Regions from separate parts of the Chryseobacterium sp. GW821-FHT04C04 genome, predicted to be linked through region 2. Evidence: riboswitches for the same ligand, from Rfam matches in the RefSeq annotation. Region 2 holds a riboswitch; each other region holds the start of a gene.
What was found. A riboswitch is a leader RNA that binds a small molecule or an ion and turns the genes downstream of it on or off. The one in region 2 is predicted to bind S-adenosylmethionine.
Positions count from the first base shown of each region.

Region 1 (7,627 bases), on a different contig from region 2:
AATAAAAGAATATGAATGCGATATTTTCACCGGGCAAGCTTATGCTTACTTCAGAATATTTCGCAATCGACGGAGCTCTTGTCTTAGCGGTACCTACCAAGCTGGGACAAGAGTTTTTTTTTGAAGAAAAAGACGATGAAAAATCCCTGATTATTTGGGAGGCCTATCATCAGAATATCCTATGGTTAAAGGCTGTCATTGATTATAAAAACTGGCAGATCTTAGAAACCAACATTCCATCAAGCGCTGAATTTATTACAAAAACCTTAAAGAACGTTCAGCAGCTTTCCGAAACTACATTCAAAAGTAATTCTACTTACTATTTAAAAACAAACCTTCAATTTCCTGCAGATTACGGACTGGGAAGCAGTTCTACCTTAATGAACAATCTTGCAGAATGGGCAGAAATTGATCCTTTTCATCTTAATACAATCAGTCTGGGTGGAAGCGGATATGATATCGCAGTGGCGAAAGAAAAATCTGCGGTTCTTTTTCAGAGCAAACCCGAGATCAACTATGAAAAGGTAAATTTTAATCCTTCCTTTAAAAATGAATTGATCTTTATTCACTTAAATCAAAAGCAGGATAGTAGAGAAGGAATCAATTTTTATAAATCAAAAAAGAAGTCTCCAGAACTGGTGAACGAATTTTCAGAAATCACAAAGAAAATATTGTTATGCGGTGAATTGGAAAATTTTTCCGAATTAATGATGATTCATGAGCGGAAAATTGCCGATTTTCTTGAAATTCTCACAGTTAAGGAAAAGATATTTTCAGATTGCCCCTCATTTGTCAAAAGTTTGGGTGCATGGGGTGGAGATTTCGTTATGAGTGCCAAATTTGGGGGCTTTAAAGACTATTTTTGGGAGAAAGGTTTTACAACAATTTTCGAATGGGAAAATATAATTGATTTATAATCAGTGTTTTACAATCCTGTTTTTTTATTTGTCATTCTGACTTATATCAGTATATTTAAACCACTTTTAACAAATAATTAATATTATTTTTGTTGCAGTCAATAAAGAAATAGAAAATATAAGTAAAATGAAAAACACTAAAATCATCCAGGATTTAGAGAAATTAGGGATTAAAGGAAACCATGAGGTAGTGTATAACCCTTCTTATGAAGAATTATATCAGGCTGAAGTTTCTCCTGAAAATCAAGGATTTGAGGAGGCTGAGCTTACAGAGTCTGGCGCAGTATCAGTAAAAACAGGAATTTTCACAGGTCGTTCACCTAAAGACAGATATATTGTTCAGGATGATGTTACAAGAGATACAATTTTCTGGGATGGTAAAGTAAATTTGCCTACAACAGCGGAAATTTTCGGTTCTTGTAAGGAACTAGTGATGAACCAGCTTTCTGAAGCTAAGAAGATTTATGTAGTAGATGCTTTTTGTGGTACCAATGCAGATACTAGACTTAAAGTAAGATTTATCGTTGAAGTAGCATGGCAGGCACATTTCGTGACAAACATGTTCATTCGTCCTTCTCATTATGAGCTTGAAAACTTCGGTGAGCCGGATTTCACAGTAATCAACGGATCTAAAACAACAAACCCTAACTGGGAAGCTCAGGGATTAAACTCTGAGAACTTCATTATGTTCAACCTTACTGAAAAATTGCAAATCATCGGAGGTACTTGGTACGGAGGTGAAATGAAGAAAGGGATGTTCGCAATGATGAACTATTATCTTCCATTAAAAGGGATGGCTTCCATGCACTGTTCTGCAAACGTTGGAGAGAAAGGTGATGTAGCTTTATTCTTTGGTCTTTCAGGAACAGGTAAAACGACTTTATCAGCAGATCCTAAGAGATACCTTATCGGTGACGATGAGCACGGTTGGGATAATAACGGAGTATTCAACTACGAAGGAGGATGCTACGCAAAAGTAATTGACTTATCAGAAGAAAAAGAACCAGATATTTTTAGAGCGATCAAGAGAGATGCACTGCTTGAAAACGTTGTTGTGAACAATGGAGTTGCAGATTATACAGATGGATCGATCACAGAAAATACAAGAGTTTCTTATCCAATCTATCATATTAACAAAATTGTATTGCCTTCTAAAGCAGGTCATGCTAAAAAGATTGTTTATCTTTCTGCAGATGCATTCGGGGTACTTCCTCCGGTTTCCATCTTGAATGAAGATCAGGCTCAATACCATTTCCTTTGCGGTTATACCTCTAAATTAGCCGGAACTGAAAGAGGAATTACAGAACCTCAGCCATCTTTCTCACCTGCATTTGGAGAAGCGTTCCTTACATTACACCCAACAATGTATTCTAAAACATTGATCGGTAAAATGCAGGAGCACGGTGCTAAAGCATATTTGGTAAATACGGGTTGGAACGGTACTGGAAACAGAATTTCTTTGAAAGATACAAGAGCAATTATTGATGCCATCATTGACGGTTCTATCGATAACGCTCCTAAAACTCAGGTTCCGATCATGAACCTTGAGATTCCTACTGAATTACCAAATGTTTCTACAGGAATTTTAGATCCTAGAGATACGTACGAAAATGTTTCAGAATGGGAGGAAAAAGCAAAAGATCTTGCTTCAAGATATATCAAAAACTTTGAGCAGTATTGTGATACTGAAGAAGGTAAGAAATTAATTGCTTCAGGACCTCAATTGCAGGGACAAACTATCTAATAGTTATATATAATATACAGAAAAGCCTCATCATAGATGAGGCTTTTTTATTTTAATTCTCATAAATCTAGCTAATTATGAAGATCTTTTTCAGTGAATTTTAGCTCATAATCCATAAGTATCTGTGTAATCAGTGGACAAAATAATTCCTGAAAATTACTTCAAACTTAATAAAGCCAATCTGTATCCATCCATTCCGAAGCCGGATAAAACAGCATCTGTATTGGCAGCTGTGACAGATTTCTGTCTGAATTCTTCTCGTTTATAAATATTACTGATGTGAACCTCTACTTTTGGCTTTCGGATATTTTTTAAACAATCCGCAATAGCATAGGAATAATGAGTAAAAGCTCCGGGATTAATAACGACCGCATCAAAATCATCTTCCTGAAGTCTGTTGATGAGCTCTCCTTCAATATTCGACTGGTAATATTTTAATTCATAAGACTGAAACTCAGATCTTAAAATTTCCAAATAGCTTTCCATAGAAACATTTCCATAGATTTCCGGTTCTCTGGTACCTAAAAGGTTGAGATTAGGACCGTTTATAATCAAAACTTTCATCCCATAAAATTAAAAACTTTTTTCAATTAATGGTCAAAAATTTCATTAAAGCATACTGTGTGCTCAATTGAATTATTGATAATGATATTTGTCATGTTTGTGAAAGTGATAACGAGTGTAACTCCCTATTTTAATGACTTTTATTAAAATATTATGTTAATTTTTAAAAATTTATCATGAAAAAATATAAGTCTACTTGTTTTGTAGACTAAAACTTTATAGCTTTGCAGTCATATTTCGATCGGCTTATAAAGAAAGATGGAGGGAACTGACCCTGTGAAATCTTAACAACCTACCTCCAAGAGGCAAGGTGTTACGTTCAGCCTTTAAAGGAAAAATAAGCATTTGGTTTATCGTATTTATCGATGCCCTTTGCTGTCTTTTCTGCAAAGGGTAAATTTTTAATATATGATAAACAAAATTGATTATGATTAGTAAATATTTATTTAATTCTAAAGCTTGGATACCTCCGGTTGCTGCATTTTTTCTGGGAATTACCAATGTAAACGCACAAAATTCCAAGCCCAAAAAAGATAGCCTCCATGAAAAAGAAATTGATGAAGTAGTGGTGGTGGCCTATGGAAAGGCGAAAAGAAACAGCTATACAGGCTCAGTAGCAACCATTTCCGGTGATAAGATCAATAACAGACCTGTTACCAATATTACCAAAGCTTTGGAAGGACAGGTTGCGGGAATTCAAACGACAAGTGCATCAGGACAGCCGGGTGCAGTTTCTACGATCCGAATCAGGGGAATTGGCTCTATAAGTGCTTCCAGCGATCCTTTATATGTAGTGGACGGGATTCCATTTGACGGAAATCTGAACGCTATCAGTCCAAGTGATATTGAATCTATAAGTGTTCTGAAAGATGCTACAGCAAGTGCATTGTATGGTTCAAGAGGTGCCAATGGAATTATCATCATTACTACAAAATCAGGTAAAAAAGGAGAAGCAAAAGTTAATTTTAATATCAGCCAGGGATTCTCAGGAAGAGCCGTAAAAGATTATGAACAGGTCAATACAGACCAGTATTTTCAATTATATTGGGAAGCATTGCGAAACGGCTATCAATCTGGCAAAGTGTCTGCTCAACAGGCAGCCCAGATGGCGACAGACAATCTTGTTTCCACACTTGGGATCAACCCTTACGGAACAAGTTATGCAAAACCTGTAGGAACAGACGGAAAATTATTACCTGGGGCATCCCCTTTATGGAATGACGACTGGAGAGACATCTTACAGAGAGTGGCTTCAAGAAATCAGGTAGATCTTGATATAAGTGGAGGAAGTGAGAAAAGTAATTATTTCTTTTCCCTAGGCTATCTGGATGACAAAGGAATGGCTATTGAATCAGGATTTAAAAGATATAATACCCGATTAAAGATCAATTCTGAAGTGAAAAAATGGCTGAATGTCGGGGTGAATTTAAGCTATACAAACAGTGTACAGCAGGCGCCTACTTCTTCAGATTCCAAAGCAAGCAATATCATCAATGTGGCAAGATTTATTCCTTCATTCTATCCTTATTATGAAAGAAATCCTGATGGATCATTTGTGCTGGATGCTGCCGGAGACAGAATTTATGATTTTGGGAAATACAGACCTACGAATGCACTTCAGAACCAGAATGCAGCAGCAACGCTGCCGCTGGATAAAAATGAAAATAAAGAAGATAACTTCTCAGGGAAAGGATTCATGGAATTTACCTTTTTACCGGAGTTGAAATTCAAGACAAGTTTTTCCGTAGATTTAGTCAACTATTATGGACATTATTATTCAAATCCATTGCTGGGACAAGGTGCTGAAATTGGAGGTTCGGTGACGAAAAGCAGTGCTAGAACACTTTCTTATACTACCAGTAATATTCTTACCTATGATAAGAAATTTGGAAAGCACCATGTAAATGTTTTGGCAGGACACGAATTCTATAAATACGATTATCAGACGATTTCAGGAACGAGAAGCCAGTTCTCATTGCCTTACTATTATGAGCCGGATGCCGCTTCTTTATTAGGAAGTTTCAGTGGAAACAGTAATAAATTAAGCTTATTGAGTTTCCTCGGAAAAGTAGATTACGATTATAATAATACTTATTTCTTATCCGCTTCAGGAAGAGCAGACAGTTCTTCAAGATTTGAAAAAGATAACAGATGGGGGAGATTCTGGTCAGTAGGAGGTTCATGGAAGATTTCAAATGAAGAATTTATTAAAAGCCTGAATGTTTTCAATCAGTTGACATTACGTGCCAGCTACGGAGGACAGGGGAATGATAAATTACTTCGACCAAACGGACAGCCACTTTATTACGCTTATCAGGAGCTGTACAGGTTTATCAGTCTTGGTGGAGAACCGGGAACAACACTGGAAAAAACGTCTACCAATAATGTGAAGTGGGAAACCAACCTTAACTTAAATGTAGGATTGGAATTTGCGATTCTGAATAACAGAATTAAAGGAAATATTGAATACTTTAAAAGAAAAAGTCAGGATCTTCTGTTTAATATGCCGGTGGCACCATCATTGGGAATCAGTGATTATCCAGCCAATATCGGAACGATCCAGAATACGGGATTTGAATTTTCACTATTCACAACACCGATTAAAACCGAAGATTTCCAATGGAATGTGGATGTTAACTTAAGTACTTTAAACAATAAAGTAACAAAGTTACCTGCGGGTTCTCTTGTTGTGGGAACAAAATTATTAACAGTAGGAGGTTCTGTATATGATTTCTTTATTCCGGAATGGGCTGGAGTAGATCCAAGCAATGGAAAGCCATTGTGGAAAACCGTTACTACAGATGCCACCGGAAACTCAGTGGAAGGAACTACGTCAGAATATTCAAAAGCCACAAAATTGCTGCAAGGTTCCGCATTGCCTAAACTGACTGGAGGAATCAGCACGAGCATTAATTATAAGAATTTTGATTTTTCAGGATTGCTGACATTTAAAATAGGCGGAAAAATTTTGGATAACGATTATACTTCCATCATGCATAACGGAAGTGCCGGCGGACGTGCATGGAGTGCCGAAATGCTGAATAGATGGACTCCGGAGAATCCTAATACAGATGTTCCTGGATTGAGTACCACTACGAATAACTGGACGTCTACATCTTCGAGATTCTTATATTCGGGAACGTATGCAAGACTTAAAAATGTAAGCTTAGGATATACACTTCCTGAATCTTATTTTGAGAAAATAGGACTTAAAAAGTTCAGAATTTATATTCAGGCAGAAAATCTTCTGACTTTTTATAAACACAAAGGGATGGACCCTGAGCAGGCTTTGGACGGGACAACCTATTACAGATATCCAGCCATGAGAACAATCACTTTTGGTCTTCAGGCCACTCTTTAACCTTTTAAAATTGAAACAATGAAAAAATTAATATATCTCTCGTTTGCACTCATCGGATTTTTCTCGCTAACAAGCTGTGAAAATGACTTGGATACCGCTCCAACCGATCAGGCTAGCAGTGTGGAAGTTTTCAAAACAGCAGAAAGTGCTGAAACTGTAGTAAACGGTACCTGGGCAAAATTTAATAATGACGGAACTACCTTTGCCAACATTGGATATTCCACAGTTTTAAGAGCTAGTGATGCGATGGGAAGTGATGTAGCAGTATTGACTAATAAGTATGGTTTTGCTTCTACTTATGCATTTACCGAAATGGTGAACAGTACAGCTTCTCGTCCGTTATTTATCTGGACCATGTTGTATTCTACCATCAATAATATGAATAATGTTATTACAAGAATTGACGGGACAGAAGGAAGTCAGGAGAAAAAAAATCAGGTGAAAGGACAGGCAAAAGCATTACGTGCTTTCTGTTATTTGAATCTGGCGAGCTTCTATCAGTTCAGTTATCTTAAGGACAAAACAGCTTTAACGGCTCCTATTTATATTGAGCCTTCTACGACAAGTACGGTAGGGAAGAAAAGAGCAAGTCTTGAAGAGATTTATACTTTGATTAAGAGTGATCTTACCGATGCTGATAATCTATTGAAAAGTTATACAAGAAATAACAAAGATAAGATCAACCGTGCTGTAGTGAATGGCCTTTTGGCAAGAACCTATCTGAATACCGGTGAATGGAGTAAAGCATCAGCTTCTGCAAAAATTGCCAGAGAAGGTTTCCCTTTGATGGCGCCGGAAAAATATAAAGATGGTTTTAATGATATCAACAATGCAGAATGGATCTGGGGACATGGGCAGACTCAGGAACAATCTGATGCAAGCTATGCATTCCATTATCTGGATGTATCTTCATCAGGAAGTTATTATTACAGCTTTATGGCAGATCCTTACTTTAAAGGTCTTTTTGATGCCAATGATATCAGATCCCAATTGTTTTCATGGGACGGACAGAAAGGAAGAGAAGGATTACTGAAATATGCT
Region 1 covers NZ_JBWKTO010000003.1:171,400-179,026, reverse strand. Annotated here, with positions in the region: gene fabD (ACP S-malonyltransferase) at 1-2, shown strand, start outside; gene AC07UM_RS10720 (GYDIA family GHMP kinase) at 12-917, shown strand; gene pckA (phosphoenolpyruvate carboxykinase (ATP)) at 1,045-2,661, shown strand; gene AC07UM_RS10710 (type II 3-dehydroquinate dehydratase) at 2,818-3,225, opposite strand; SAM riboswitch class I at 3,469-3,569, shown strand; gene AC07UM_RS10705 (SusC/RagA family TonB-linked outer membrane protein) at 3,653-6,586, shown strand; gene AC07UM_RS10700 (RagB/SusD family nutrient uptake outer membrane protein) at 6,605-7,627, shown strand, end outside.
Region 1: it holds a riboswitch for S-adenosylmethionine, as region 2 does, so the genes downstream of both, AC07UM_RS10705 (SusC/RagA family TonB-linked outer membrane protein) here and AC07UM_RS22065 (TonB-dependent receptor plug domain-containing protein) in region 2, are expected to answer to the same signal.

Region 2 (7,627 bases):
GTAGCAGACCCTTATTCACCACAGATTTTATCTTCTTATGACGATCCATGGATTTCGGCTTCTACCTATCCAAATCTACCTGTATTCCCTGCAGGACAAGGTTTTGAAGTTTCTACATTTAAAACAGGGCAAACCGCTTATAACTGGCAGGTAACCAATTTTCAAAGACCTGCGAAAGAAGATCTGATCGTATATGAATTATTATTAAGAGACTTTACTCAGGAAAAAAACTGGCAGTCACTGATCAACAAGATTTCTTATTTGAAGAATTTAAAGATCAATGCTATAGAATTGCTTCCCATCATGGAATTTGATGGAAATCTTTCCTGGGGATACAATACTTCCTTCCATTATGCATTGGATAAAGCATATGGAACTCCTGAAAAATTCAAAGAATTTGTGGATCTGTGCCACCAAAACGGAATTGCGGTGATTTTAGATGTCGCCTTTAATCACGCAACAGGACGCTCACCTTTGGTAAGACTTTGGAATATAGACCCTGATGGAGACGGTTATGGAAATGTTGCTCCGGATAACCCTTATTTCAATCAGGTTCCCAAACACTCTTATAATGTGTTTAACGATTTTAATCATACAAGTTCTTCAACTCAATATTACGTTGAAAGATGCCTTCAGCAATGGTTGACAGAATATCACATCGATGGATTCCGTTGGGATTTGACGAAAGGATTCACCCAAAGCTGCTCTGAAAATGATGAAGCCTGTACCAATGCTTATCAACAAGACAGAGTTGACATTATGAAACATTATGCAGACAGGCAGTGGGCTATTGATCCCAATTCTTATATGATTTTCGAACACCTGGGAACAGATGCAGAAGAACAGCAATGGGCCAACTACAGAATAGCAGAAGGAAAAGGTGTTATGCTTTGGAATAAACAAACCGATCCCTATAATCAAAATACCATGGGATATAAGGAAAACAGCAATTATGACCGTATGAATCACAGTCTTCATGGCTTTACCAATATGAGTGCAGTGGGATATGGGGAAAGTCATGATGAGGAAAGACTCATGTTTAAAAACCTTGAATATGGTGCAGTGAATGGAGGTTATAGTGTTAAAAATCTGAATACGGCTCTTGAAAGAATGAAAACCTTCGGAGCTACATTCTTCACTATTCCCGGTCCGAAAATGATCTGGCAGTTTGGAGAATTAGGATACGAATTCAGTATCAACAGATGTGCGGATGGTACGATCAACAGCGGATGCAGAACAGATGAGAAACCAGTTGCATTTACTCTGGGATATGATACGGATGTAAACAGAAAAGCAGTGTATGATACATGGGCTAAAATAATCAACATCAGAAATACCCATCAGATTTTCAAATCTAAAACATACAGCATAGAATCCAATAATCTTACGAATGATCCTGATGGACTGATCACCAGGATTTATCTCTATGATACAACCATTACTACCGGAATAAAGAATGTGGTGGTATTGGCTAATTATACTACTTCTGCACAAAATGTTGTTCCTTACTTTCCTTACACAGGTCAATGGCAGAATCTGATGGATGACAGTGTTTCCAATATAGCTTCAACAACAGCTCCGATAACTTTACAGCCTGGAGAATACAGGGTTTTCGGAAATTATGCAGGAGCTTTGTCAACAAAGGATACTCACGCAGCTAATAAATTATCCCTTCAGATTGCTAATAATCCAATACAAAACGGGATCGCAAAATTAATTTTTAACAAAGCAAAAAACGGAGAGATTTTATTTTTTGACATGACCGGTAAAAAGCTGGATTCATTCAGACTTGATAAAGAAAACGGGACTTATGAAACCAAAATCAATTATCCGCCAGGAACTTATCTGGTTCAGTTAAAATCGGAAACAGGAATCGCAATTCAAAAGATGATTGTTAAGTAAAACAAAAAGGCAGATTGGCAGAAGAGCTGATTTGCCTTTTTTGTATATTGAAAAAAATAGTCTACTTTTGTGGTAGATTTATCAAGAAAGGTGGAGGGATTTGGCCCAAAGAAACCTTAGCAACCTGTACAATTCAAAAAAGTGCAAAGGTGCTAATTCCAACCCGAAAGGGGAGATAAGTGAAGTCAATATTCTTATATGAATTCCATTTCTTGAAGTCTTGTTTATCTGCGAAAAGGTTCGCAGGAATGTTATTATTAATTGGCAAGAACGAAAAATGAAAAAATTAAGTACAGCAGTATTTTTGCTGAGTGTAATTTTGGTAGCTGCTCAGGAGAATGAGGAGAAAGGAAAACAAATCGAAGACATTATCATTGTCGGAAACCGAAATGTCAAAAGAACAAAACTTGAGACACCGGTTCCTGTAGATGTTATCAATATTGACAAGATCCAGAGAAGCTCTCCACAAATGACCGCTCAGGATCTCCTGAACTATGTGATCCCATCATTCAACGCAGTGAGACAATCTGCTTCTGACGGTACAGAACATATTGATCCCGTATCCTTAAGAGGAATGGGACCAGATCAGATTTTGGTATTATTAAACGGAAAAAGAAGACATTCTACATCGTTAGTCAACTATCAGAATACCGTAGGAAATGGCTCTGTAGGAACAGATCTTGGCACAATTCCCATCATTGCAATTGATAGAATAGAAGTCTTAAGAGACGGAGCAGCGGCACAATATGGCTCTGATGCTATCGCAGGAGTGATCAATATTATTCTTAAGAAAAATGCCGGAGCCTCTGCAAGTCTTACTTATGGAGTAAGCGGAAGAAATGATGGCGATACTTATCAGGCCGGAGCCAATTACGGAACTTCATTAGGAAAGAAAGACGGCTATATTAATCTTTCACTACAATTAAGCCATAGAGGAAAAACAACAAGAACTCAAAATCATGATTTAGATATTTTCGGAGATAATTTTGCATATGCGTTTGCAAATGATCCTGAAGCGGCAAGAGCTGCAGATGATGCAAAGATTAAAGAACGAGGATTGACGCGTGATGATTTCAATTTTCAGATCGGAGATGCCCAGATTAGACAGGGACAGCTGTTTTTCAACGCAGAATACCCTTTTAATGATAATTTTAAACTGTATTCTTTCGGAGGTTTTAGTATCAAAGAAGGAAAAGGTTTTGGTTTCAGAAGACTTCCGAGCGAAACATCTAATGTCGTTTCATCTATTTACCCAAACGGGTTTCAGGCAAGTCTTGGATCTCAGGTCTATGATGTGTCTTATGCTGTAGGCGCAAAATATAATGTCAATAACTGGCTATTCGACCTGAGTAATACCTTCGGAAGCAATACGTTCAATTATAATGTAAACAATACGAATAATGCTTCCCTTGGGGCAAAATCGCCAACCCGTTTTTATGCAGGAGCCCATAGTTTCCTTCAAAATACCGTTAATCTTGATGTTTCTAAAAATATAAATCGTTTCAATATCGCATTCGGAGGAGAATTCAGATTTGAACAATACCAGATCAAGGCCGGAGATGAGGCTTCTTACACCCAATATGACATCAATGGAAATGTGGCTGCTGAAGGTTCTACGGTACTTGGTGCAGGAGGATCACAGTCTTTCATTGGGTTTTCTCCCAACAATGCATTGACGAAGGACAGGCATTCGACCGCAGTATACGCAGATGTTTCCTATGATTTAGATAAAAAACTGAATATTGATGCCGCTGCAAGATTTGAAAACTACTCAGATTTTGGAAATACATTGAATGGAAAACTCGCTGTACGATATGAATTTGTGAAAAATTATGCAGTAAGAGCAGCAGTCGGAACAGGATTCAGAGCGCCCTCACTTCAGCAGCAGTATTTTAATAATTCTTATGCCGATATTTCGACTTCAGGATCGGGAATTGTCACCAAAGGGATCTTCAGGAATGATAGCGATGCTGCCAGAATTTTAGGATTTGATAAACTCAAACAGGAAACTTCTGTCAACGCAAGTGCAGGATTTACCCTTCACCCTTTGAATAAATTATCTATTGCCGTAGATGGATATTGGATCAAAGTGAAGGACAGAATTGTAATCACCAGCAATATTACAGATCCAAGGCTGGCCCAGTTTAAGGTGGAAAGCGGAAGATTCTTTGCCAATGCTGTTGATACAGAAACGAAAGGAGTAGATGTGGTTGTTTCCTATGACTGGCTACTTGGTAAAGGAAATTTAAATATTAATCTTGCCGGAAACTATACAGAAACGAAAATTACAGATTTCCATTTTCCGGAAAACTTAGGAACCCCTCAGAATGAATTCTTTGGTCCGGATCAGATCAATATCATTGAAACATTATCACCCAAAACAAAAGCATCATTAGGATTAAATTATGGAATCGGGAAGTTCAATTTTCTCGTAAGAAATACCTATTTTGGCAAAGTAATAAGAGATGGTTATCCTTTTGGCGGAGTTCAGGAGTTCTCTCCAAAAGTAGTGACCGACATCAGCGTTGGGTATGATATCACAAAAAGTATCAACTTTACCGTTGGAGCCAATAATATTTTTGATGTCTTCCCGGATCGCCAGATTTATGAAAATTCATACTATGGAGTATTCAAATATGCACCGGTTCAGATGGGAACGCTGGGGAATTATTTCTTCGGAAGGCTTAATTTTAATTTTTAATCATTAAATGAGTACTACCTCGCATCAGATTGGCTGGAAAACAGCTGCAGCCATCGTCGTTTCCAATATGATCGGAACAGGAATTTTTACCACCCTGGGATTTCAGTTATCCGATATTACCAATACCTACAGTATTTTCCTGCTGTGGGGTATTGGAGGAATTCTCGCTTTGTTTGGAGCCTTTTGCTATGCTGAATTAGGCTCACACTTTAAAGGAAACGGAGGCGATTTTATCTATCTAAAAGAAACCTATCATCCACTGTTTGGATATCTGATAAGCTGGGTTTCTCTGATTATTGGATTTTCTTCTCCTGTGGCCCTTGCAGCATTGGCAATGTCAAAATACCTTTCCGTATTTGATTATTCTTTTGGAAATGGTTTTGCGATTGCAGCTATTTTTCTGGTTGCGATTGCGTTGTCATTTAGCCTGAAAACGTCTAGCAGATTTCATAACTTTTTTACTTTCATCAAAATAACCTTCATTATTGTGTTGGTTATTCTTGGAGTTGGGCTTTCAGATTCACCACAGATTGGAAATAGTCTGAACTTCAGTGACAACTGGAAAAATGAGATCATGCTTCCGGCTTTTGCCACCTCTCTTGTTTTTGTTACCTATTCCTATACGGGTTGGAATTCGGCATCTTATATCGCCGGGGAAATAAAAGATGTGCAGAGGAATCTTCCCAAATCACTCATTATAGGAACTGTTTTCGTGACAGTAAGCTATATTTTGGTGAATTATATTATGCTGAAACATGCTTCTGTAAGTCAACTGGCAGGAAAAGAAGATGTAATGGGAGAAGCAGCTGTCAATATGCTGGGACCTGCCTTTGGAAAAATTGTCAATATTTTTATCGCTTTACAACTGGTTGCTACAATTAGCGGATACTTATGGGTAGGATCGAGATTAACGCAGGCTTTTGCAAAACACACCTCTATTTGGAAACCATTATCCGCAGGCAATGAAAAAGGAATTCCCGTAAGGGCTATTTTTGCGCATGCAGTGATTGCGGCCATTATTATTCTGACAGGAAGTTTTAAAGAAATCTTCGTGTACACGGCTTTTATTTTACAGCTTTTTGCAAGTCTGGCTATTTCTACCGTATTCTTTCTGAAGAAAAAAGATAGAAAAATTTTTAAGTCTAACGCTTTCCATATTTTTCCTGCTGTTTTTCTCCTGTTCAGTATTTATATTCTCTACTTTACATTTATTCATAATCCTAAAGAAAGCCTGATAGGACTGGGAATTATCGCAGTTGGAATTATTTTATATCTGGTGGACAGAAGGCTGTCCAAAGGATCTTAGAGGCGGTTTTAATCCCGTATAAAGTGGGATAAACAAATTTGTAATTGGGTGTTTTTGCCATTTTACTCCCTTTATCCCTAATGCTCAAAAATTTATGCTGATTCGGAATTTTAATTTTGAATTAATAATTCTTATCTTTGCACCCACAAAATTTCTACAATGTCTAAATCATTAATTCCAAAATTAGAAGCTATAAAACAAAGATATAATGAGGTTGCAGACCTTATTATACAGCCTGATATCATTTCAGACCAAAAAAAATATTCTTCTTTGAACAAAGAATATAGTGATTTGGGAAAAATTGTAAGAGTTTACGATCAGTACAAAGGTGCCCTTGACAGCATTGAAGAATCTGATGAAATCATTGCTGATGGATCAGACAGAGATCTGGTAGATCTTGCTAAAGAAGAAAAATTGGAAGCTCAGGCTAAAATTCCCGGATTGGAAGAAGAGCTGAAAGTATTGCTTATTCCTAAAGATCCTGCAGATGATAAAAACATCATCGTAGAATTACGTGCAGGGACAGGTGGTGATGAGGCGGCTATTTTTGTAGAAGATATCTACAGAATGTATACCATGTATTTCAAAACAAAAGGATGGAGACATGAAGTTACAGATTCCAACGAAGCGGCAAAAGGCTACAAGGAACTGATTATGAAAGTGGAAGGAGAAGGCGTTTACGGAATCATGAAATTTGAATCAGGAGTTCACCGTGTACAACGTGTCCCTGAAACAGAATCTCAGGGGAGAGTTCATACATCCGCAATTACAATCGCTGTTCTTCCGGAAGCTGAAGAAGTAGATTTTGAATTGAATCCTGCCGATATTGAAATGCAGACTTCTCGTTCAGGAGGTGCCGGAGGTCAGAACGTAAACAAGGTTGAAACTAAAGTTCAGCTTACCCACAAACCTTCAGGGCTCGTAGTGGTCTGTCAACAGGCTCGTTCTCAGTTGGCTAACCGTGAATTGGCAATGGAAATGCTAAGAACAAAATTATACGATATAGAATTACAGAAGGTGCAGGGAGATATTGCAGCACAACGTAAATCTATGGTATCTACAGGAGACCGTTCTGCAAAAATTAAAACGTACAATTACCCACAAGGTAGAGTTACTGACCACAGAATCAATAAGTCTATGTATAACCTTGATGCCTACATGAACGGAGATATTTCTGAAATGATTGATGCGGTCATCATGGCAGAAAATGCAGAGAAAATGAAAGGAGAAGAAGAAAATTACTAAGATTAGAACACATACAAATAAAGCCTCTGATTCTTCAGGGGCTTTGTCTTTCCAAATAACAAAACATAAAATATACTATGAAAACCTACAAAATTATTTTGCTGCTGATGCTTACCATGATGGGACAGCAACTTTTCGCACAGACTGAAGTAAAGAAACCTAAAGAAGCCTTTGAACTGTTCTTTGGTACTTTCGTGAATAATGATGAAGAAACTTTGAAAAAGCTTAATGATTATTTAAAGCCTACAGTAGAAGGGCAGGATGCTTATCAGGTAAACTTCAAAGAAACTTCACAAGAAGTGATGAACGGCAGTGTAGAGAATTTTTTGTCTGCTTTTCCTAAAGCTACAGGTTCAGCATGTAAAAAAGAAGCTGAAGACTATTTCAGAGCCATGTTTGATAACTTTAAAAAAGGAAAACTTACCATTAAAGATGTAAAAGTAGTTCCTAATGAATATGTTGAAGGGCAAAAA
Region 2 covers NZ_JBWKTO010000007.1:86,090-93,716, forward strand. Annotated here, with positions in the region: gene AC07UM_RS22060 (alpha-amylase family glycosyl hydrolase) at 1-1,902, shown strand, start outside; SAM riboswitch class I at 1,978-2,084, shown strand; gene AC07UM_RS22065 (TonB-dependent receptor plug domain-containing protein) at 2,180-4,603, shown strand; gene AC07UM_RS22070 (APC family permease) at 4,611-5,909, shown strand; gene prfA (peptide chain release factor 1) at 6,069-7,154, shown strand; gene AC07UM_RS22080 (hypothetical protein) at 7,232-7,627, shown strand, end outside.

Region 3 (7,627 bases), on a different contig from region 2:
AAAGCTTTAAAGATGTTTTTGAAAACTATCAATGGGATGAGGTAAAAAATAAGCTTGAAAAAGTAAGTCTGTCTGATGTAAGTTATAGTCTTCAGAAAAAGAATAAGACGCTTGATGACTTTCTGAATCTCCTGTCACCAGCCGCTTCTCAGGAACTGGAGCTGATGGCAAGAATGACGCAGATGCTTACCCAAAAACGATTTGGAAAAACCATTCAGCTCTATGCCCCGCTGTATCTCAGTAATGAGTGTCAGAATATCTGTACCTATTGCGGATTCAGTCTTGATAACCAACTGAAGAGAAAAACGCTTTCTGATACGGAACTGATGATTGAAGCATCAGTATTGAAATCAATGGGAGTGAATCATGTATTGCTGGTAAGCGGAGAAGCCAATAAAATTGTAGGAGTTCCCTACTTTCAGAATGCTGTCCGATTGTTAAAACCTCATTTTTCCCATATTTCCATTGAAGTTCAGCCATTAATGGAAGAAGAATACAGGCTGCTTCATGAAGAAGGAGTACATTCCGTGTTGGTTTATCAGGAAACTTATCATCAGGACGTTTACAGAGAATACCATCCGAAAGGTAAAAAATCGAACTTCCATTTCCGGCTGGAAACTCCGGACCGTATAGGACGTGCAGGGATTCATAAAATCGGGCTGGGAGTTCTCCTTGGACTTGAAGATTGGAGGGTCGATAGTTTTTTCAACGCCTTACATATTGATTATCTTCAGAAACAGTACTGGAAAAGTAAGTTTTCCGTTTCCTTTCCAAGGCTCAGACCGGCAGAAGGAATTATAGAACCCAATTTTATTATGAAAGACAAAGATCTGCTTCAGCTGATCTGTGCCTATAGAATCTGGAATGAAGACCTGGAAATCTCTATTTCTACGAGAGAAAATGAAGTTTTCAGAAATAATATTATATCACTGGGAGCAACAGCTATGAGTGCAGGATCGAAAACAAACCCGGGAGGCTATGCTGTAGATAAAGAATCCCTGGAACAGTTTGAAACCAGTGACGAACGTAGCATGGAGGAAATCAGGCTCATGATCAAAAAATCGGGTTACGATCCTGTGATGAAAGACTGGGATTCTGTGTATAGTGGATTTTAAAATTTTTAAACCATTAAGAAATTTGAAGAGGTGAAGGTTATTTAAGAAAAATCGAAGATTTTTAAGACACTATCTTTTTTTGAAGCGAAGCTCAACTTAACTTTCCTTAAAACTTAAAGAATCTTAATGGTTCAATTATCATAAAGTATGAAAAAAGAAGATCATTTTTCACGGTACAGCCGGCAGATATTTATCGAAGAAATAGGGCTGGAAGGACAAAAGAAAATAATAGATTCCAAAGTTCTCGTTATTGGTGCAGGAGGATTGGGAAGTCCTGTTATACAATATCTGGCTGCTGCGGGAGTGGGTACTTTAGGCGTTGCAGATTTTGATGAGGTGGAACTTCATAACCTGAACAGACAAATTATTCACACTGAAAATAGAGTAGGTTTATACAAAGTAAAAAGTGCAGAGACATTTGTGAAAGAACTCAATCATCAGGTTACATTCATCGGAATTGAAGAAAAAATCAATGAAGAAAATGTTGAAGAAATCCTTTCTCATTATGATGTTATTGTTGATGGTTCAGATAATTTTTCTACAAGATATCTGGTGAATGATACCTGCATGAAGCTAAAGAAAACTTTGGTTTACGGAAGTATCTTAGGATTTTCAGGACAGGTTTCTGTGTTTAATCATAACGGAAGTAAAAATCTGAGAGATATTTTCCCTGAACCGCCTTTCGATGAGGATATACCAGATTGTGACAGCCTTGGTGTGCTGGGAGCTCTTCCAGGAATGATAGGCAGTATGATGGCTCTTCAGACGTTAAAAATTATCACGAATCTTCCTGTGAGTGTTAATCAGCTGACTTTGGTAGATACGCTGAACTGGAGATTTCAGACGATAGATTTTTGATGTAAATATAAATGGTAATATCACTACTATTTTCACAAATAACACCATTTTAATATCAATAGGAACGGGCTTTAGCCCGTTTTACTTTTATAAAACCATCCTTCGGCTTTAGCCAAAACTTATCTAAATAAAAATAGGCGTAAATCATTTTACGCCTATTTTTATTTTATTACAAAGAAGAATTATTGTGCCTGCTGCATTACACCTCCGTTATCTTCTTTTTTAGTCTGGTTCAGGATATTCGGATCCTCTTTTGCCAGTTTATTTCTTGTTGGAATTTTATAGTTGATGGAAAATCCGAAATTTCTTGTATCATATTTGCTGCTGATCAATACCGGAGTTCCTGATGGCGGATTAGAACGCACCTGCATCATCTGTCCGTTGAAGATGTCATTCGCAAAAATAGAAAGCGTCAGACGGTTGTTCATAAATTTCTTCGTCAACGTAAGATCAAGCGAGTTGTTGAACGGTTTTTCGGCAGTGAAGTAGAAATATCCTGCTTTTGGAGTCAGATAGCTATAATTGGCTGTCAGTTTGATGTCTTTAGGCAAGATAATCTGCGTCATGATATTGAAAATCCAGAACCCTTTATTGTTCAGGTTGTCAATTTCATGTTTCTGATATCCAGCATATAGGTACATGAAGTTAATTTTATCGGGATTAAAATTAAATTTCATGATTTCGCTAAAAGGCTTGCTGAAAATCATAAAAGGAACCGGTAATCCAACGTTGAAGTTGTGAATTTTCATATTCGAAATATTTACCTGTTCATTGAAGAGTTTTCTTCCGTCTTTTCTGATAATCTGTGCTACCTGATTGCTTGCTGAACTTACGCTATAGCCAATGAATGCATAATCAAAAGCTGATATTTTTAATTCATAATTATCAAAAATAGTCGGCTGTAGATTCGGGTTACCGTTCACTTCCGTACTTGGCCCGGAGAATGTCACGTTATTGGGGTTCAAGGCAGAAATACTTGGTAAACTGATTTTTTTGTTGTAATTCGCAGCAATATAAACCTGGTTCATCATGTTATACTGTACGCTTGCATTTGGGAAAAGCTTAAATTTATTGAAAGGAATCAAATTAGCTTCCACCAGCTTTGCATCTTTGTCGAAGAATCTTGTTACTCCTGTAATATCATAATTTTCAGCACGAGTACCCAATGTGAAGTCAAACTTTTTCAGTTTAGCCTGAAATTCTAAATAGGTTGAAGCCGTCTGTCTCTGATATTCAAGATTGGTTAGCCCAAAACTTTCCGTATCATAATCCTGCCTTTCATATAGGCCTCCCAGGCTTATTTTTCCACCATCAAGAAGCTTAATGGGTTGAGCATAATCTACCTTGAAGTTGGTAATATTCATCACGGATTTATTGTTCAGAATATCTTTTAATCCATTCGTAGGACTATTGATTGGCAGGTTTGGAGCTGCTGCAAATGTCCCATCCTGAAAGAAATTGTCCTGAGCAAACTTACTGTCAGATCTTGTATACCCCAACTGGAAGTCCAGTTTTTGAGATTTGTCTGCAAAACGCTTCTGATAGGTAACCACCGCTTCCTGTCTCAAGCTATTGGTATGAGCTACATCCGAAGAAGTATAAAAAGCTTCTTTTAAATCTTTTGGATTATTCTGAAAAGGTAAATCTCCATGACCGTTACTTAAAGTGTAGTTGTCATTATTATTGTGATAAATATCGTAGTTTACTAATAATCTGTCTTGCCCTAAATCAAAAGTCAATCCTGATTTTGCAAAATATCCACGCCCATATCTGTCGGTATGACTTGTTAACAGTTCATCCTGCTGGCCGTTCAGCATACTTTCACGGTAATTCTGCCCTACGTTCAGCTGCCATCCGAAATATTTATTTCTGGCATTTAAATTAACAGAATTCGTTGTTCTGTTTCTATATTTATCGTAATTCGTGAAAGAGTAATTCCCTGAATACGTAGCGGTTAAATATTTATTAGCGTTTTTGTTGGTAATGATATTCATGATGGCACCTCCGGAAGTCGCTGGAAATTCAGCACCGGGCTGGGTGATCACTTCAATTCTTTCTACAGAATTGGCTGGCATTCCTTCAAGAAAAGAGTTCAATTCATTAGAGGTGATATTCAAAGGTCTTCCGTTCAGATATACATCCAGGATTTTTCCCTGATACATCATCCCTGCAATATCTGTTGATACAAGCCCCGGAAGTTTTTTGATTCCTTCCAAAACGTTTCCATTATTCAGCTGTGGCTGTTCGGAAAAATCAAAAATTGTACGGTCTGCTTTTTGCTCAACGGCTTTTTTAGTTTTGGTGATGACTACACCTTCAATTTGCTTTTCTTTATCAGCAGTATTGTTCTTTTCTTGTGAGAAGACCAGCATAGAACTTACCAATGATAAAGCGAAGATAGTTTTTTTCATAATGTTTTTTACTGATATCCGGTTAGACGCTGAAAAAGATAAATTGTTACGCTAAAATGTTGAAAATCGAAAAATTAAGCCAAATATTTTTTTATTTACGAAATAATTATATCTTTGTCAGGTAATTATCAAGAATCTCTAGATGGGATAGCAACCTGCAAAAACAAGCAAGGTGCTGCAATCGATAAGCCGGATCTTCCGGAAAAAATGTTTATCATTCTATCATTACCCCATCTTGAATTTTTGTTTTAAAGTTAAAATCAAATGTTTAAAGACAAGGGAAATCACCTTACATCAATTATTTTTTATGCCTCGGATCATGAAGTGAGTCTTCATTATTCTGATATGTTCTCATGCCATTTCTATATGCGCATGTGTTGTTGTTTCTAGTCTTTTCTATTTCTAAAAAATAATACAAACATTTCGAGCATCTATGGTAACCTTACAATTTAAGGCTACAGGATTTTTTTGCTCAAAAAACAATTTTTAACAACAAAAAATAAACAACAAAATGCATAATTTCAAGAAAAAAATCTTTGTTCCTTCTATTGCGCTTATCTCTACATTTTATTATGCGCAGACAGATACTTTACAATCTAAGAAAATAGATGATGTGGTTATTCTTGGATCAAGAGGTTCCGGAAGATCACTGACCGATACACCCGTTCCGGTGGATATCATTAATATTTCTAAAATTTTAAAACAAAGTCCAACTAACAATATCAGCCAGGCTTTAAATTATATTGTACCTTCATTTTCATCCACCTCTCATACGGTGAACGATGGAACTGATTTTGTAGATCCAGCCCTTTTAAGAGGACTGGGTCCGGATCAGGTGTTGGTTTTACTCAATGGAAAAAGAAGATATCAGTCTTCATTGATTAATGTTACCCTTACACCAGGAAGAGGATCTGTGGGAACCGATCTAAATGCTATTCCGGCTTTTGCTTTGGAAAAAATAGAGGTTTTAAGAGATGGAGCTTCTGCTCAATATGGTTCTGATGCCATTGCAGGAGTCGTTAATCTCGGACTAAAAAAGAGACTGGGGCTTTCCGGACAGGTATTTCTGGGAGGATATGCTTCTCCTGTTACCAATAATTTTTCCGGAGGAGTAGATGGGCAGACTATTTCTGTAGACCTTAACTATGGTGCTAAAATTGGAAAAACAGGATTTATTAATATTACAGGTTCTGCACAATACCGAGATCCTTATTCCAGAGCGGGAGTAAGGGAAGGTGATATTTTCAATGCTTATAATGCCATTAATTACAGAGCATTGCAGGATGGCGTTAATATTGACGGTCTGTATAAAAATATCACCAATACTTCCAATACTCAGCAGATTATTAATACCGTTAAACAGTATGCCGCTAAGGTAAATTATTTTGGAACTGCTTTTCAATCTCAAATTTCGGGAGCAAACAGCATTTCCGATCTTCAAAAAATATTGGGTCAAGATTTTACATCACAGGAACTTAATTACAGAGGATTGGAGAGAAAAGATTTCAGCCTCAGAGCGGGGCAGTCCAAATTACAGTCGGGGCAGCTCTTTTTCAATTCTGAAATTCCTGTGAATGATGATTGGAAAGTTTACTCATTCGGTGGCTACAGTTACCGTCTTGGAAATGCCGGAGGATTTTACAGACTTCCGAATACAGAAAGAAACATCAATGCTGTTACTCCCAATGGATATCTTCCTCAGATTGAAGCAACAGTAAATGATTATTCTCTTGCTGCCGGAATTAAAGGGAAATGGAATGGCTGGAATGTGGATCTCAGCAATACTTTTGGAAAAAATACCTTTGGTTTTGGAGTTGTGAATACATTTAACGCTTCACTTACAGACAGCTCTCCAAGAACTTTTGATGCCGGAGGATCTGAGTTTTCACAAAATACCGTTAATCTGGATTTCTCCAAAAAATATGATGTGCTGAAAGGATTAAACCTTGCCTTTGGTGCTGAATACCGACATGAAAACTATAAAGTGAATGTCGGAAAAGAAAACTCTTATGCTTCTTATGATATTTATGGGCGTGTGGTAACGGCTAAAACCCCTGAAAATGAAAAAGTAACCGACTTCTTCGGAAATATTAGACCTGCAGGAGCACAGGTTTTTCCTGGGTTTAGTCCTGAAAATGCTGTTTCAGGAAACAGAAACAGCGTTGCCGCATATGCCGATGCAGAGCTGGAAGTTACGGACGGATGGCTGCTGGAAGGAGCCTTACGATATGAGAATTATTCAGACTTCGGGTCTACATTCAATTATAAAGTGGCCACCAATGTAAAGCTGGCTCCCAATCTAAACTGGAGAGGTGCTGTTTCTACAGGATTTAGAGCGCCTTCTTTAGCCCAAATTTATTATAGTTCCACTTCTACATTGATTCAGCAGGGAAAAACTACACAGGTGGGAACTTTCAGAAATAATTCTGAAGCAGCACAGGCATTGGGTATTCCAAAATTAAAACAGGAAACTTCACAATCCTACAGCACAGGAATCACATGGAAAATTCCGGCATTAAGTCTTACTTTCACAGCAGATGCTTATTTAATAAAGATTAAGGACAGAGTGGTGCTGACAGATCTTTTCTTCCGCCCTGATGGTAATTTTACGCCAGGTTCAGATCAGGCAGTTTTGCAAAGTGCTTTTGATCTGGCAAGGGCTAGCGCTGCCAACTTTTTTGCCAATGCGGTGGATTCTCAGACGAAAGGGCTGGATATTACTATTTCTCAGAATTCAAAGATTTCATCAGGGGTTTCTTTGGAGAATAATTTGGGAATCAATTTTAATCAGACCAAAAGAATCGGAGATATTCATGCGTCGCCTAAATTGGTAAGCCAGATTGATAATTATTTCTCAGAACCGAACAGAGTATATTTTGAAGAGGCGGTACCTCGCGTAAAAGCGACCTTATCCAATATTTTAAGAGCTTCCGGTTTTACCTTCCTGCTGCGTAATTCTTTCTTTGGTAAAGTGACTGATGCGGATGTTTTAGATGCTAATTTTGATGGTGTGACAGGAAGTACAGAGCATTTTATTCTTAATAGCCGCTTTGTAACAGATTTATCCGTAGGATATGATTTTAATAAAAATATTTCCGCAACGATCGGAAGCAATAACATCCTGAATATTCTGCCGTCTAAAAGTCCGAACATCAGTTCATTAACGGCCGATAACCAGTTTGTATATTCCAGACAGGTTTCCCAGTATGGGATAGGAGGAAGGTTCTTGTTTGCAAGAATCGA
Region 3 covers NZ_JBWKTO010000009.1:90,476-98,102, reverse strand. Annotated here, with positions in the region: gene thiH (2-iminoacetate synthase ThiH) at 1-1,115, shown strand, start outside; gene AC07UM_RS23360 (HesA/MoeB/ThiF family protein) at 1,263-1,973, shown strand; gene AC07UM_RS23355 (outer membrane beta-barrel protein) at 2,156-4,384, opposite strand; SAM-I-IV-variant riboswitch at 4,505-4,602, shown strand; gene AC07UM_RS23350 (TonB-dependent receptor plug domain-containing protein) at 4,896-7,627, shown strand, end outside.
Region 3: it holds a riboswitch for S-adenosylmethionine, as region 2 does, so the genes downstream of both, AC07UM_RS23350 (TonB-dependent receptor plug domain-containing protein) here and AC07UM_RS22065 (TonB-dependent receptor plug domain-containing protein) in region 2, are expected to answer to the same signal.

Region 4 (7,627 bases), on a different contig from region 2:
TCTGGGTTCTTATTGCTGATGTTTCAAAATTTTCCATATAGTTTTAATTGATCAATTTCACAGTGTAGCCATCAGATTCTTCGCGATGCCCAGAAGGACAATTGCCGTTATGGTTACACTGCCAAATTGGTAGATTATTACGTTAAATATTATTTCGTTTCACTTACTCTTAAAATATCTCCGAATACTCCTCTAGCAGTTACTTGCGCTCCGGCTCCGGCTCCCATAATCACGATTGGATTTTCTCCATAGCTTTCTGTATAAATTTCAAAGATAGAATCGGAACCTTTTAACTGTCCTAATGCTGAAGTTGCAGGAACTGAAATCAATTTCACATCCAATTCACCTTTATCTTTCTGCAAGTCACCATGTAAATCACCCACATATCTCAACACATGACCAGGCTCCTGATTTTCTTTAATTTTCTGGTATTCTTCATCCAGTTCATCCAATCTTGAAAGAAATTCTGATTTTGAAACTTCAAGTAAGCTTTCCGGGACAAGGTTTTGGATATTAATATCACCGAATTCATTGATCAGGTCTAGCTCTCTTGCTAAAATCAATAGTTTTCTTGCTACATCATTTCCGGATAAGTCTTCTCTCGGATCCGGTTCTGTATAGCCTTTTTCCAAAGCTTCGTTGATGATGGTTGAAAATTTATCATCCCTCAAAGAAAAATTATTGAATACATAGCTCAGTGTTCCTGAGAATACTCCTTTGATTCTTGTGATATTTTCTCCTGAAAGGTGTAATAATTTGATCGTATCAATTAACGGCAAACCAGCTCCAACATTGGTTTCATACAGATAACGTCTGTTATTTTTGCTCAACGTATATCTTAGTTTTCTATACTCTTCAATGGGAAGGGTATTGAAAATTTTGTTGGAAGAAACCAGATCGAATCCGTTTTCTGCCAAAGCATGATAGTTCTTTACAAAATCTTTACTTGCTGTGTTATCCACAACGATAAGATTCTCCAGTTGATTTTCATTAGAGAAATTAATAAGTTCTTCTACATTCGACGGATGTTCTGCTGTCAAAACCTCATCGCCCCAATTGGCATCGAATCCTTTTTTGTTGAAGGCTATTTTCTTTGAATTGGCTACTGCAACTACTTTAAGGTCTATTTTTTTACGTTTCTTAATTTCTTCTGCAGATTCAAGTACCTGCTGTATTAATGTCTTTCCTACATTTCCGTGACCAATAATTGCCAGATGAACCGTCTTTGGTTTTTTGAAAATTTCAGATTCTATGATATTTTTTGTTTTTTCATCCTGTGAAGAAGTCACTACGATATTAACTCTGTTTTCTCCTGCTACCTGATTCAGCAATAATGGGAAAACATTATTTCTTGCCAGTTCGGCAAAGACTTTATTGAAATCTTCTGCTACAAAACCGATTACAGAAACATTATTGATACTATAGATCTGAGAAACTTTTCCAGATTTTCTTTCTGCTTCAAACTCATCAATAAGACAAGCTACTGCTTTTTCTGCATCAATTTCCTGAACCAAAATAGAAATTCCGTTTTCTATGGCCTGTTGAGAAATTACTCCTACACTGATACGCGCTAAAGTAAGCGCTTTAAAAATTCTTCCGTCAATCCCGATTTCTCCGAGGAAATCCTCTCCTTCAAATTTAATGATTGATCTGTTTTTCAAAAATTTTATTTCGTTAGCATTTTTCATTACTTCTATAAAATGTTTTTTATGATATTATTTAATTGTTGATATTCCATTAGGAAGGCATCATGCCCATGTATAGATTGGATCTCGTGATAAGAAACATCCTTATTTTTCTCTTTTAAGTTTTCAAAACACATTCGGATTTCAGAAGCCGGGAAGAATAAGTCTGTATCTACGGAGATCATGTGCATTCGTGCTTCGATCCTCTCCAGTGCTTTCTCTTCAGCATTGATATTCATCAAGAGATGATTCATCAATTTGTATGCTTTTAAACTAAACCTTTCGTTTAATGCATTACCGTGGTAAACCAGCCAGTCTTCTGATTCCAGGCGTTGTTTGTCCTGATTATATTGGTTTTGAAATCTATCGTTGAGTGATTGTGGAGTTCTATAACAGAGCATCGCATGAATTCTCGCTTTCTGTAATGGTTCATCTTTATCATTCAATAAAAACTTTTGAACCAGACATTGAGCATGAAGCCAGTCGTGTGTTCTGTAATCACAGGCTATGGGAATAAATATTTCTGCAAGATCCGGCTGCTTCGCAAGCATTTCCCATGCAATTCCCCCTCCAAGAGAGCCTCCAATAATGGCATATATATTTTTGATATGTAAAGCTTCAAGCCCTTTCAGAAATATCGCAGCGATATCTGAAGGGGTGAAGTCTTCATAGTCTTCAATTAAAAAATCATCATAACCGTTTCCGGGTATATTGAAACACAGAACAGTATATTGATTCGTATCAACAAGCTGATTCTCTCCCACCAATTGCTTCCACCATCCTTTTTCTCCCGATACATTTGAGTTTCCGGTAAGAGCATGGTTGATTAGAATGATGGGTGCTGTAAACAGATTTTTCCCAAAAAGCTGATAGCTTAATGAGATATGATATTCCTTTTGAGAATAAGTCTGATACGAAAGATTAATATAGTTTAGTTCTGTTTTCAATTCTATTATATTTTACTACAAATACAATTGAAAATGCCACAGGAAATGGCTGAAAAGAACTTCAGTAAGTTATCTGTCCAAAATAAATTGGTAGAACGTAGCACCTTCTTTGCTTGCGCAAAGGGTTGCTAAGGTTTCATAGGGTCTAATCCCTCAACCTTTCTTGATAACATTTTCAATATTTAAATGAACGAATGATGCAAAGGTAGTTCTTTTCTTTTAATTTCAAAAAAAAATTATTTTAATATTTAAAACAGCCCTTAAATACAAGTATTTCAAGGCTATATTAATAATTATTCAGATGAAAAAAATTGGAATTACTTCTCAAAAAAACTAACTTCGTATTGAAAAATGATGAAATATGACCGTTGAAAAAGAAAGATTACAAGATACTAAATGGAAAAACTGGGGACCATATGTAAGCAACCGCCAGTGGGGAAATGTACGTGAAGATTACAGCCCCAATGGAAATGCATGGAATTTTACCAATCATCATAATGCCGAGAGCTATGCTTACCGCTGGGGAGAGGAAGGAATTGCAGGAATTTCTGATGTAAAGCAGCTTTTCTGTTTTGCTTTTTCGTTCTGGAACAGGAAAGATAAAATGATAAAAGAACGATTCTTTGGGTTGAGCAATCCTCAGGGAAATCATGGTGAAGACATCAAAGAAATCTTTTATTATCTGGACAATACACCTACCCACAGCTATATGAAGATGGTGTATAAATATCCAATTAATGAATTTCCTTACGATGATCTTGTTACAGAAAACGGAAAACGCAGCAAAAAGGAACCGGAGTATGAGATTTTCGACACCGGAATTTTTGATAATGACGAGTATTTCGATATTTTCATTGAATACTGTAAAGCAGATCACAACGATATCCTAGCAAGAGTCACCGTTTGTAATCGAAGCCAGCGTGAGGCTTCTATTCTGGTAGCTCCTACAGTCTGGTTCAGAAATAACTGGAAATGGGGATACAATACTTATAAAGGAGAGGTTAATGCTTCTCATGACGGAAGTATCAATATTGGTCATGACAGTATATCGATTAAAAAGCTTTATTCCCGAAATACAAATGCACAAAGTGTATTTTGTGATAACGAAACGAATACTTCAAAACTTTACGGAGCTCCCAAAGTAGAGAATGCTTATTTCAAAGATGGAATCAATGATTTTATTATTCATCAGAGAGATACCGTAAATCCTGAAAAAAGAGGAACAAAAGCTTCTTTTCTGATTGATGAGATTATCGGTGGAGGAGAATCAAAAGTCTTTGAATTCAGATTGTGTCCTGAAGAAACGGATGAACCTTTTAACAGTTTTGATCATATTTTCAATACCCGACAAGCTGAAGCTGAAGAGTTTTATAACGAAATTCAGAACGATACTGTAAATGAAGATGAAAGAAATGTTCAGAGACAGGCTTTTGCCGGACTCCTCTGGAATAAACAGTTCTATCATTACAATATCGGAAAATGGCTGAAAGGTGATCCCAACTTTGAAGCACCAAGAAATTTCAACGAATATGTAAGAAATACAGAGTGGAATCATCTCCACAATAAGGATATTATTTCTATGCCTGATAAATGGGAGTATCCATGGTATGCCACCTGGGATCTGGCATTTCACTGTGTCCCTTTTTCAATCATCGATGCAGAATTTGCCAAGGGACAGCTTTTACTGTTGACCAAAGAATGGTACATGCATCCTAACGGACAGCTTCCTGCTTATGAATGGAACATGAGCGATGTGAACCCTCCTGTACATGCATGGTCATGCTTCCGTGTTTTTAAGATTGATGAAAAAAATAATGGCAAGCCGGATCTGCTATTCTTAGAGAAAGTTTTCCAGAAGTTGTTGCTAAATTTTACATGGTGGGTTAACAGAAAGGATAAAAACGGTAAAAATATTTTTGGAGGCGGCTTCCTTGGTCTTGATAACATTGGAGCTTTTGACCGAAATATGGAATTAAAGGACGGTCAGCATCTTGAGCAGGCAGACGGAACAAGCTGGATGGCGATGTATGCATTAAATATGATGCGTATTGCCATGGAACTTGCCCAATATTATCAGGTATATGAGGATATGGCGATCAAGTTTTTCGAACATTATCTTTATATCGCTGAGGCTATGGAAAATCTGGGTGAAGGAACAAAAGGTTTGTGGAATGAAGAAGACGGATTTTTCTATGATGTATTGCAGCTTGGAAATGGAGATAGTGTTTCTTTGAAATTAAGAAGCATCGTTGGCTTAATTCCGTTATTCGCAGTAGAAATTGTTGATCACAGGCTCTTGGAAAAGATGCCTAATTTCAAAACCAGAATGGAATGGATTCTTAAAAATAAACCGGAACTCACCAAGCTTGTTTCTCATTGGGATGAGGAGGGGCAAGGCAGAAAACATCTGATGAGTATTTTACGTAAAAACAGATTAACGAAAGTTCTTACCAGAATGCTTGATGAAAAAGAGTTTCTAAGTTCTTACGGAATCCGTGCTATGTCTAAAGTATATGAAGAAAATCCTTTTGTATTCTCTGTGCATGGAGCCGAAAATATGGTATACTATACTCCTGCAGAAAGTGACAGCCGAATGTTTGGAGGAAACAGCAACTGGCGGGGACCGATCTGGTTTCCTATTAATTTCCTGATTGTAGAGAGCTTGCAGCGTTTCCATTATTATTATGGAAATAGTTTGAAAGTAGAACTTCCAACGGGAAGCGGAGATAAAAGAAACCTTGATGAAGTGGCTCAAAACATCAGCAAAAGACTTTGTTCTATATTTTTAAAGGATGAACATGGGCAGCGTGCTTTCAATGGAGGCAATCCGAAGTTCAATTATGATGAACACTTCAGAGATTATATTACCTTCTTTGAATATTTTCATGGAGATAACGGCCGCGGTGTAGGGGCTTCTCATCAGACAGGGTGGACTGCTACTGTGGCGAAACTAATAAAACCAAGGCTGACGTTCTAGATGAATAATCAGTAATGAGTAATAAAAAAGCCGGATGACTCATCCGGCTTTTTCTATTTTTAAATAAGAGATTAGATTTTTTCTCCGTTTACGTATACTTCGTATCCGATTTCTACATTCGGTTCTAACGTTTTTGATACGGAACAGTATTTTTCAAAAGAAAGTTCTGCAGCCTTCAGCGCTTTTTTAGGATCAATGTCCCCTTCTAAAAGGAACTTAACGTTAATTGATTTAAAAGGTTTCGCATCCTCTACCTGCACTCTCTCTCCTTCTACCTCTGCCTGAAAACTTTTGATGTCCTGACGCTGTTTCTTCAAAATAGAAACTAAATCAATTCCGCTGCAGCCAGCCACAGCCATCAGTACACTTTCCATTGGAGAAACTCCTTTTGCTCCCGGCTGGGAAGTATTATCCAAAAGGATAGAATTTCCCTGAGCATTTGTACATTCAAATAAAAAATCGTCGTTTATTCTGTTAAGTGTTATCTTCATTCTTGCTTATTGCTTGATACAAAGTTATAAAATTCCTCTCGCTTTTATCTCCAAATATTTATTGATAACATCGATATTCAAATTTTCCGGAAGCGTATATACGGTATAAATTCCATATTTGCGGAGTTCCTGAATAATCAGTTTCTTTTCAAATTCAAATTTTTCAGCAACGATCTCATCATATATTTCCTGCATATTCTCAGGATTTTTGTTGATCAACGTCTGCAGTTCTGAATTTTTAAAAAATACCACTACCAGCAAATGGTTTTTAGCGATTCCCCGAAGGTATTTCAACTGTCGGTTGAGCCCGTCTAATGTTTCAAAGTTCGTAAAAAGTAAAATTAAACTTCTTTGGTTGATGGAATATTTTACATCCTGATACAAACGGTTGAAGTCACTTTCAAAGAAATCTGTTTTAATATTATAAAGTGCTTCAGATATTTTTTTCAATTGTCCGGATTTATTATCAGCGGCAATTTTATTTTCAGCTTTTTTGGAAAAAGTCATCATCCCGGCTCTATCTCCTTTTCTCAAAATAATATGAGAGAGTGCCATCGTTGCATTGATGGAATAATCCAGTAGACTGAGCCCGTTGAAAGGCATTTTCATGGTTCGTCCTTTATCAATCAGCATAAAAATACGCTGTGATTTTTCATCCTGAAACTGGTTTACCATCAAACGGTTGGTCTTCGATGTTGCCTTCCAGTTGATCGTTCTGATATCATCTCCGGGTACATATTCTTTGATCTGCTCAAATTCCATGGTGTGCCCCAGCTTTCTGACTCTTTTGATTCCTCCCAATAAAAATTCACTTTGAATGGCCATCAGTTCATATTTTCTGAGATGGATAAAAGATGGATAAGCAGGCAGCATAGCATCTTTCTGGAAAGTAAACCTCTTCGAGATCAACCCAAGCGGTGAAGATGCATAAATATTCAACCCTCCAAAATGATATTCTCCTCTCTCTTTAGGTTCTAATGAATATTGAAAGAAAGTATTCGCTCCGGAAGCAATCTTCTTTTCAATCAAAAAATCTCTTTTCTGAAACTGGAATGGAATTTCATCAATAATTTTAGTGGCTATTGGAAAGCTGTAATTATTTTTAATATCAATTTTCACAAAGTTCTCATCTCCGTTGGACAGTTTTTCCGGCAATATCCTTTGAACCTGTAATGCATTTTTTTGGTTAAAAAGCAATAGAAAATCTACCATTGCAGCCAGAAAGCAGATCAAAAGTGCGATATGGGCTGCCCACATCAGCACCGGAAAGAAAAATGCCAGGACATACAGAATCCCCACTCCGATGAGTGTAAAAAAGAAACGTGTATTGATGTATAAGTTTTTCATTGGTTAGGTTGCAGGTTGCAGATAAAAGGTTTTAGGTGGTCATTTATTAGCTTTTCCACATTCATTATTATTGTAAGGAATTAATGAGTCCGTTCAACATTTTGGATATTTCTATAATTTCCTGATTTAGTTTCAAATAATCATCTTCATTTAAAAAACCGAGATTTTTTGAAATGATTA
Region 4 covers NZ_JBWKTO010000003.1:12,782-20,408, forward strand. Annotated here, with positions in the region: gene AC07UM_RS09920 (O-succinylhomoserine sulfhydrylase) at 1-37, opposite strand, end outside; gene AC07UM_RS09925 (ACT domain-containing protein) at 150-1,688, opposite strand; gene AC07UM_RS09930 (alpha/beta fold hydrolase) at 1,694-2,632, opposite strand; SAM riboswitch class I at 2,699-2,805, opposite strand; gene AC07UM_RS09935 (MGH1-like glycoside hydrolase domain-containing protein) at 2,994-5,609, shown strand; gene AC07UM_RS09940 (OsmC family protein) at 5,681-6,100, opposite strand; gene AC07UM_RS09945 (DUF58 domain-containing protein) at 6,125-7,447, opposite strand; gene AC07UM_RS09950 (four helix bundle protein) at 7,515-7,627, opposite strand, start outside.
Region 4: it holds a riboswitch for S-adenosylmethionine, as region 2 does, so the genes downstream of both, AC07UM_RS09930 (alpha/beta fold hydrolase) here and AC07UM_RS22065 (TonB-dependent receptor plug domain-containing protein) in region 2, are expected to answer to the same signal.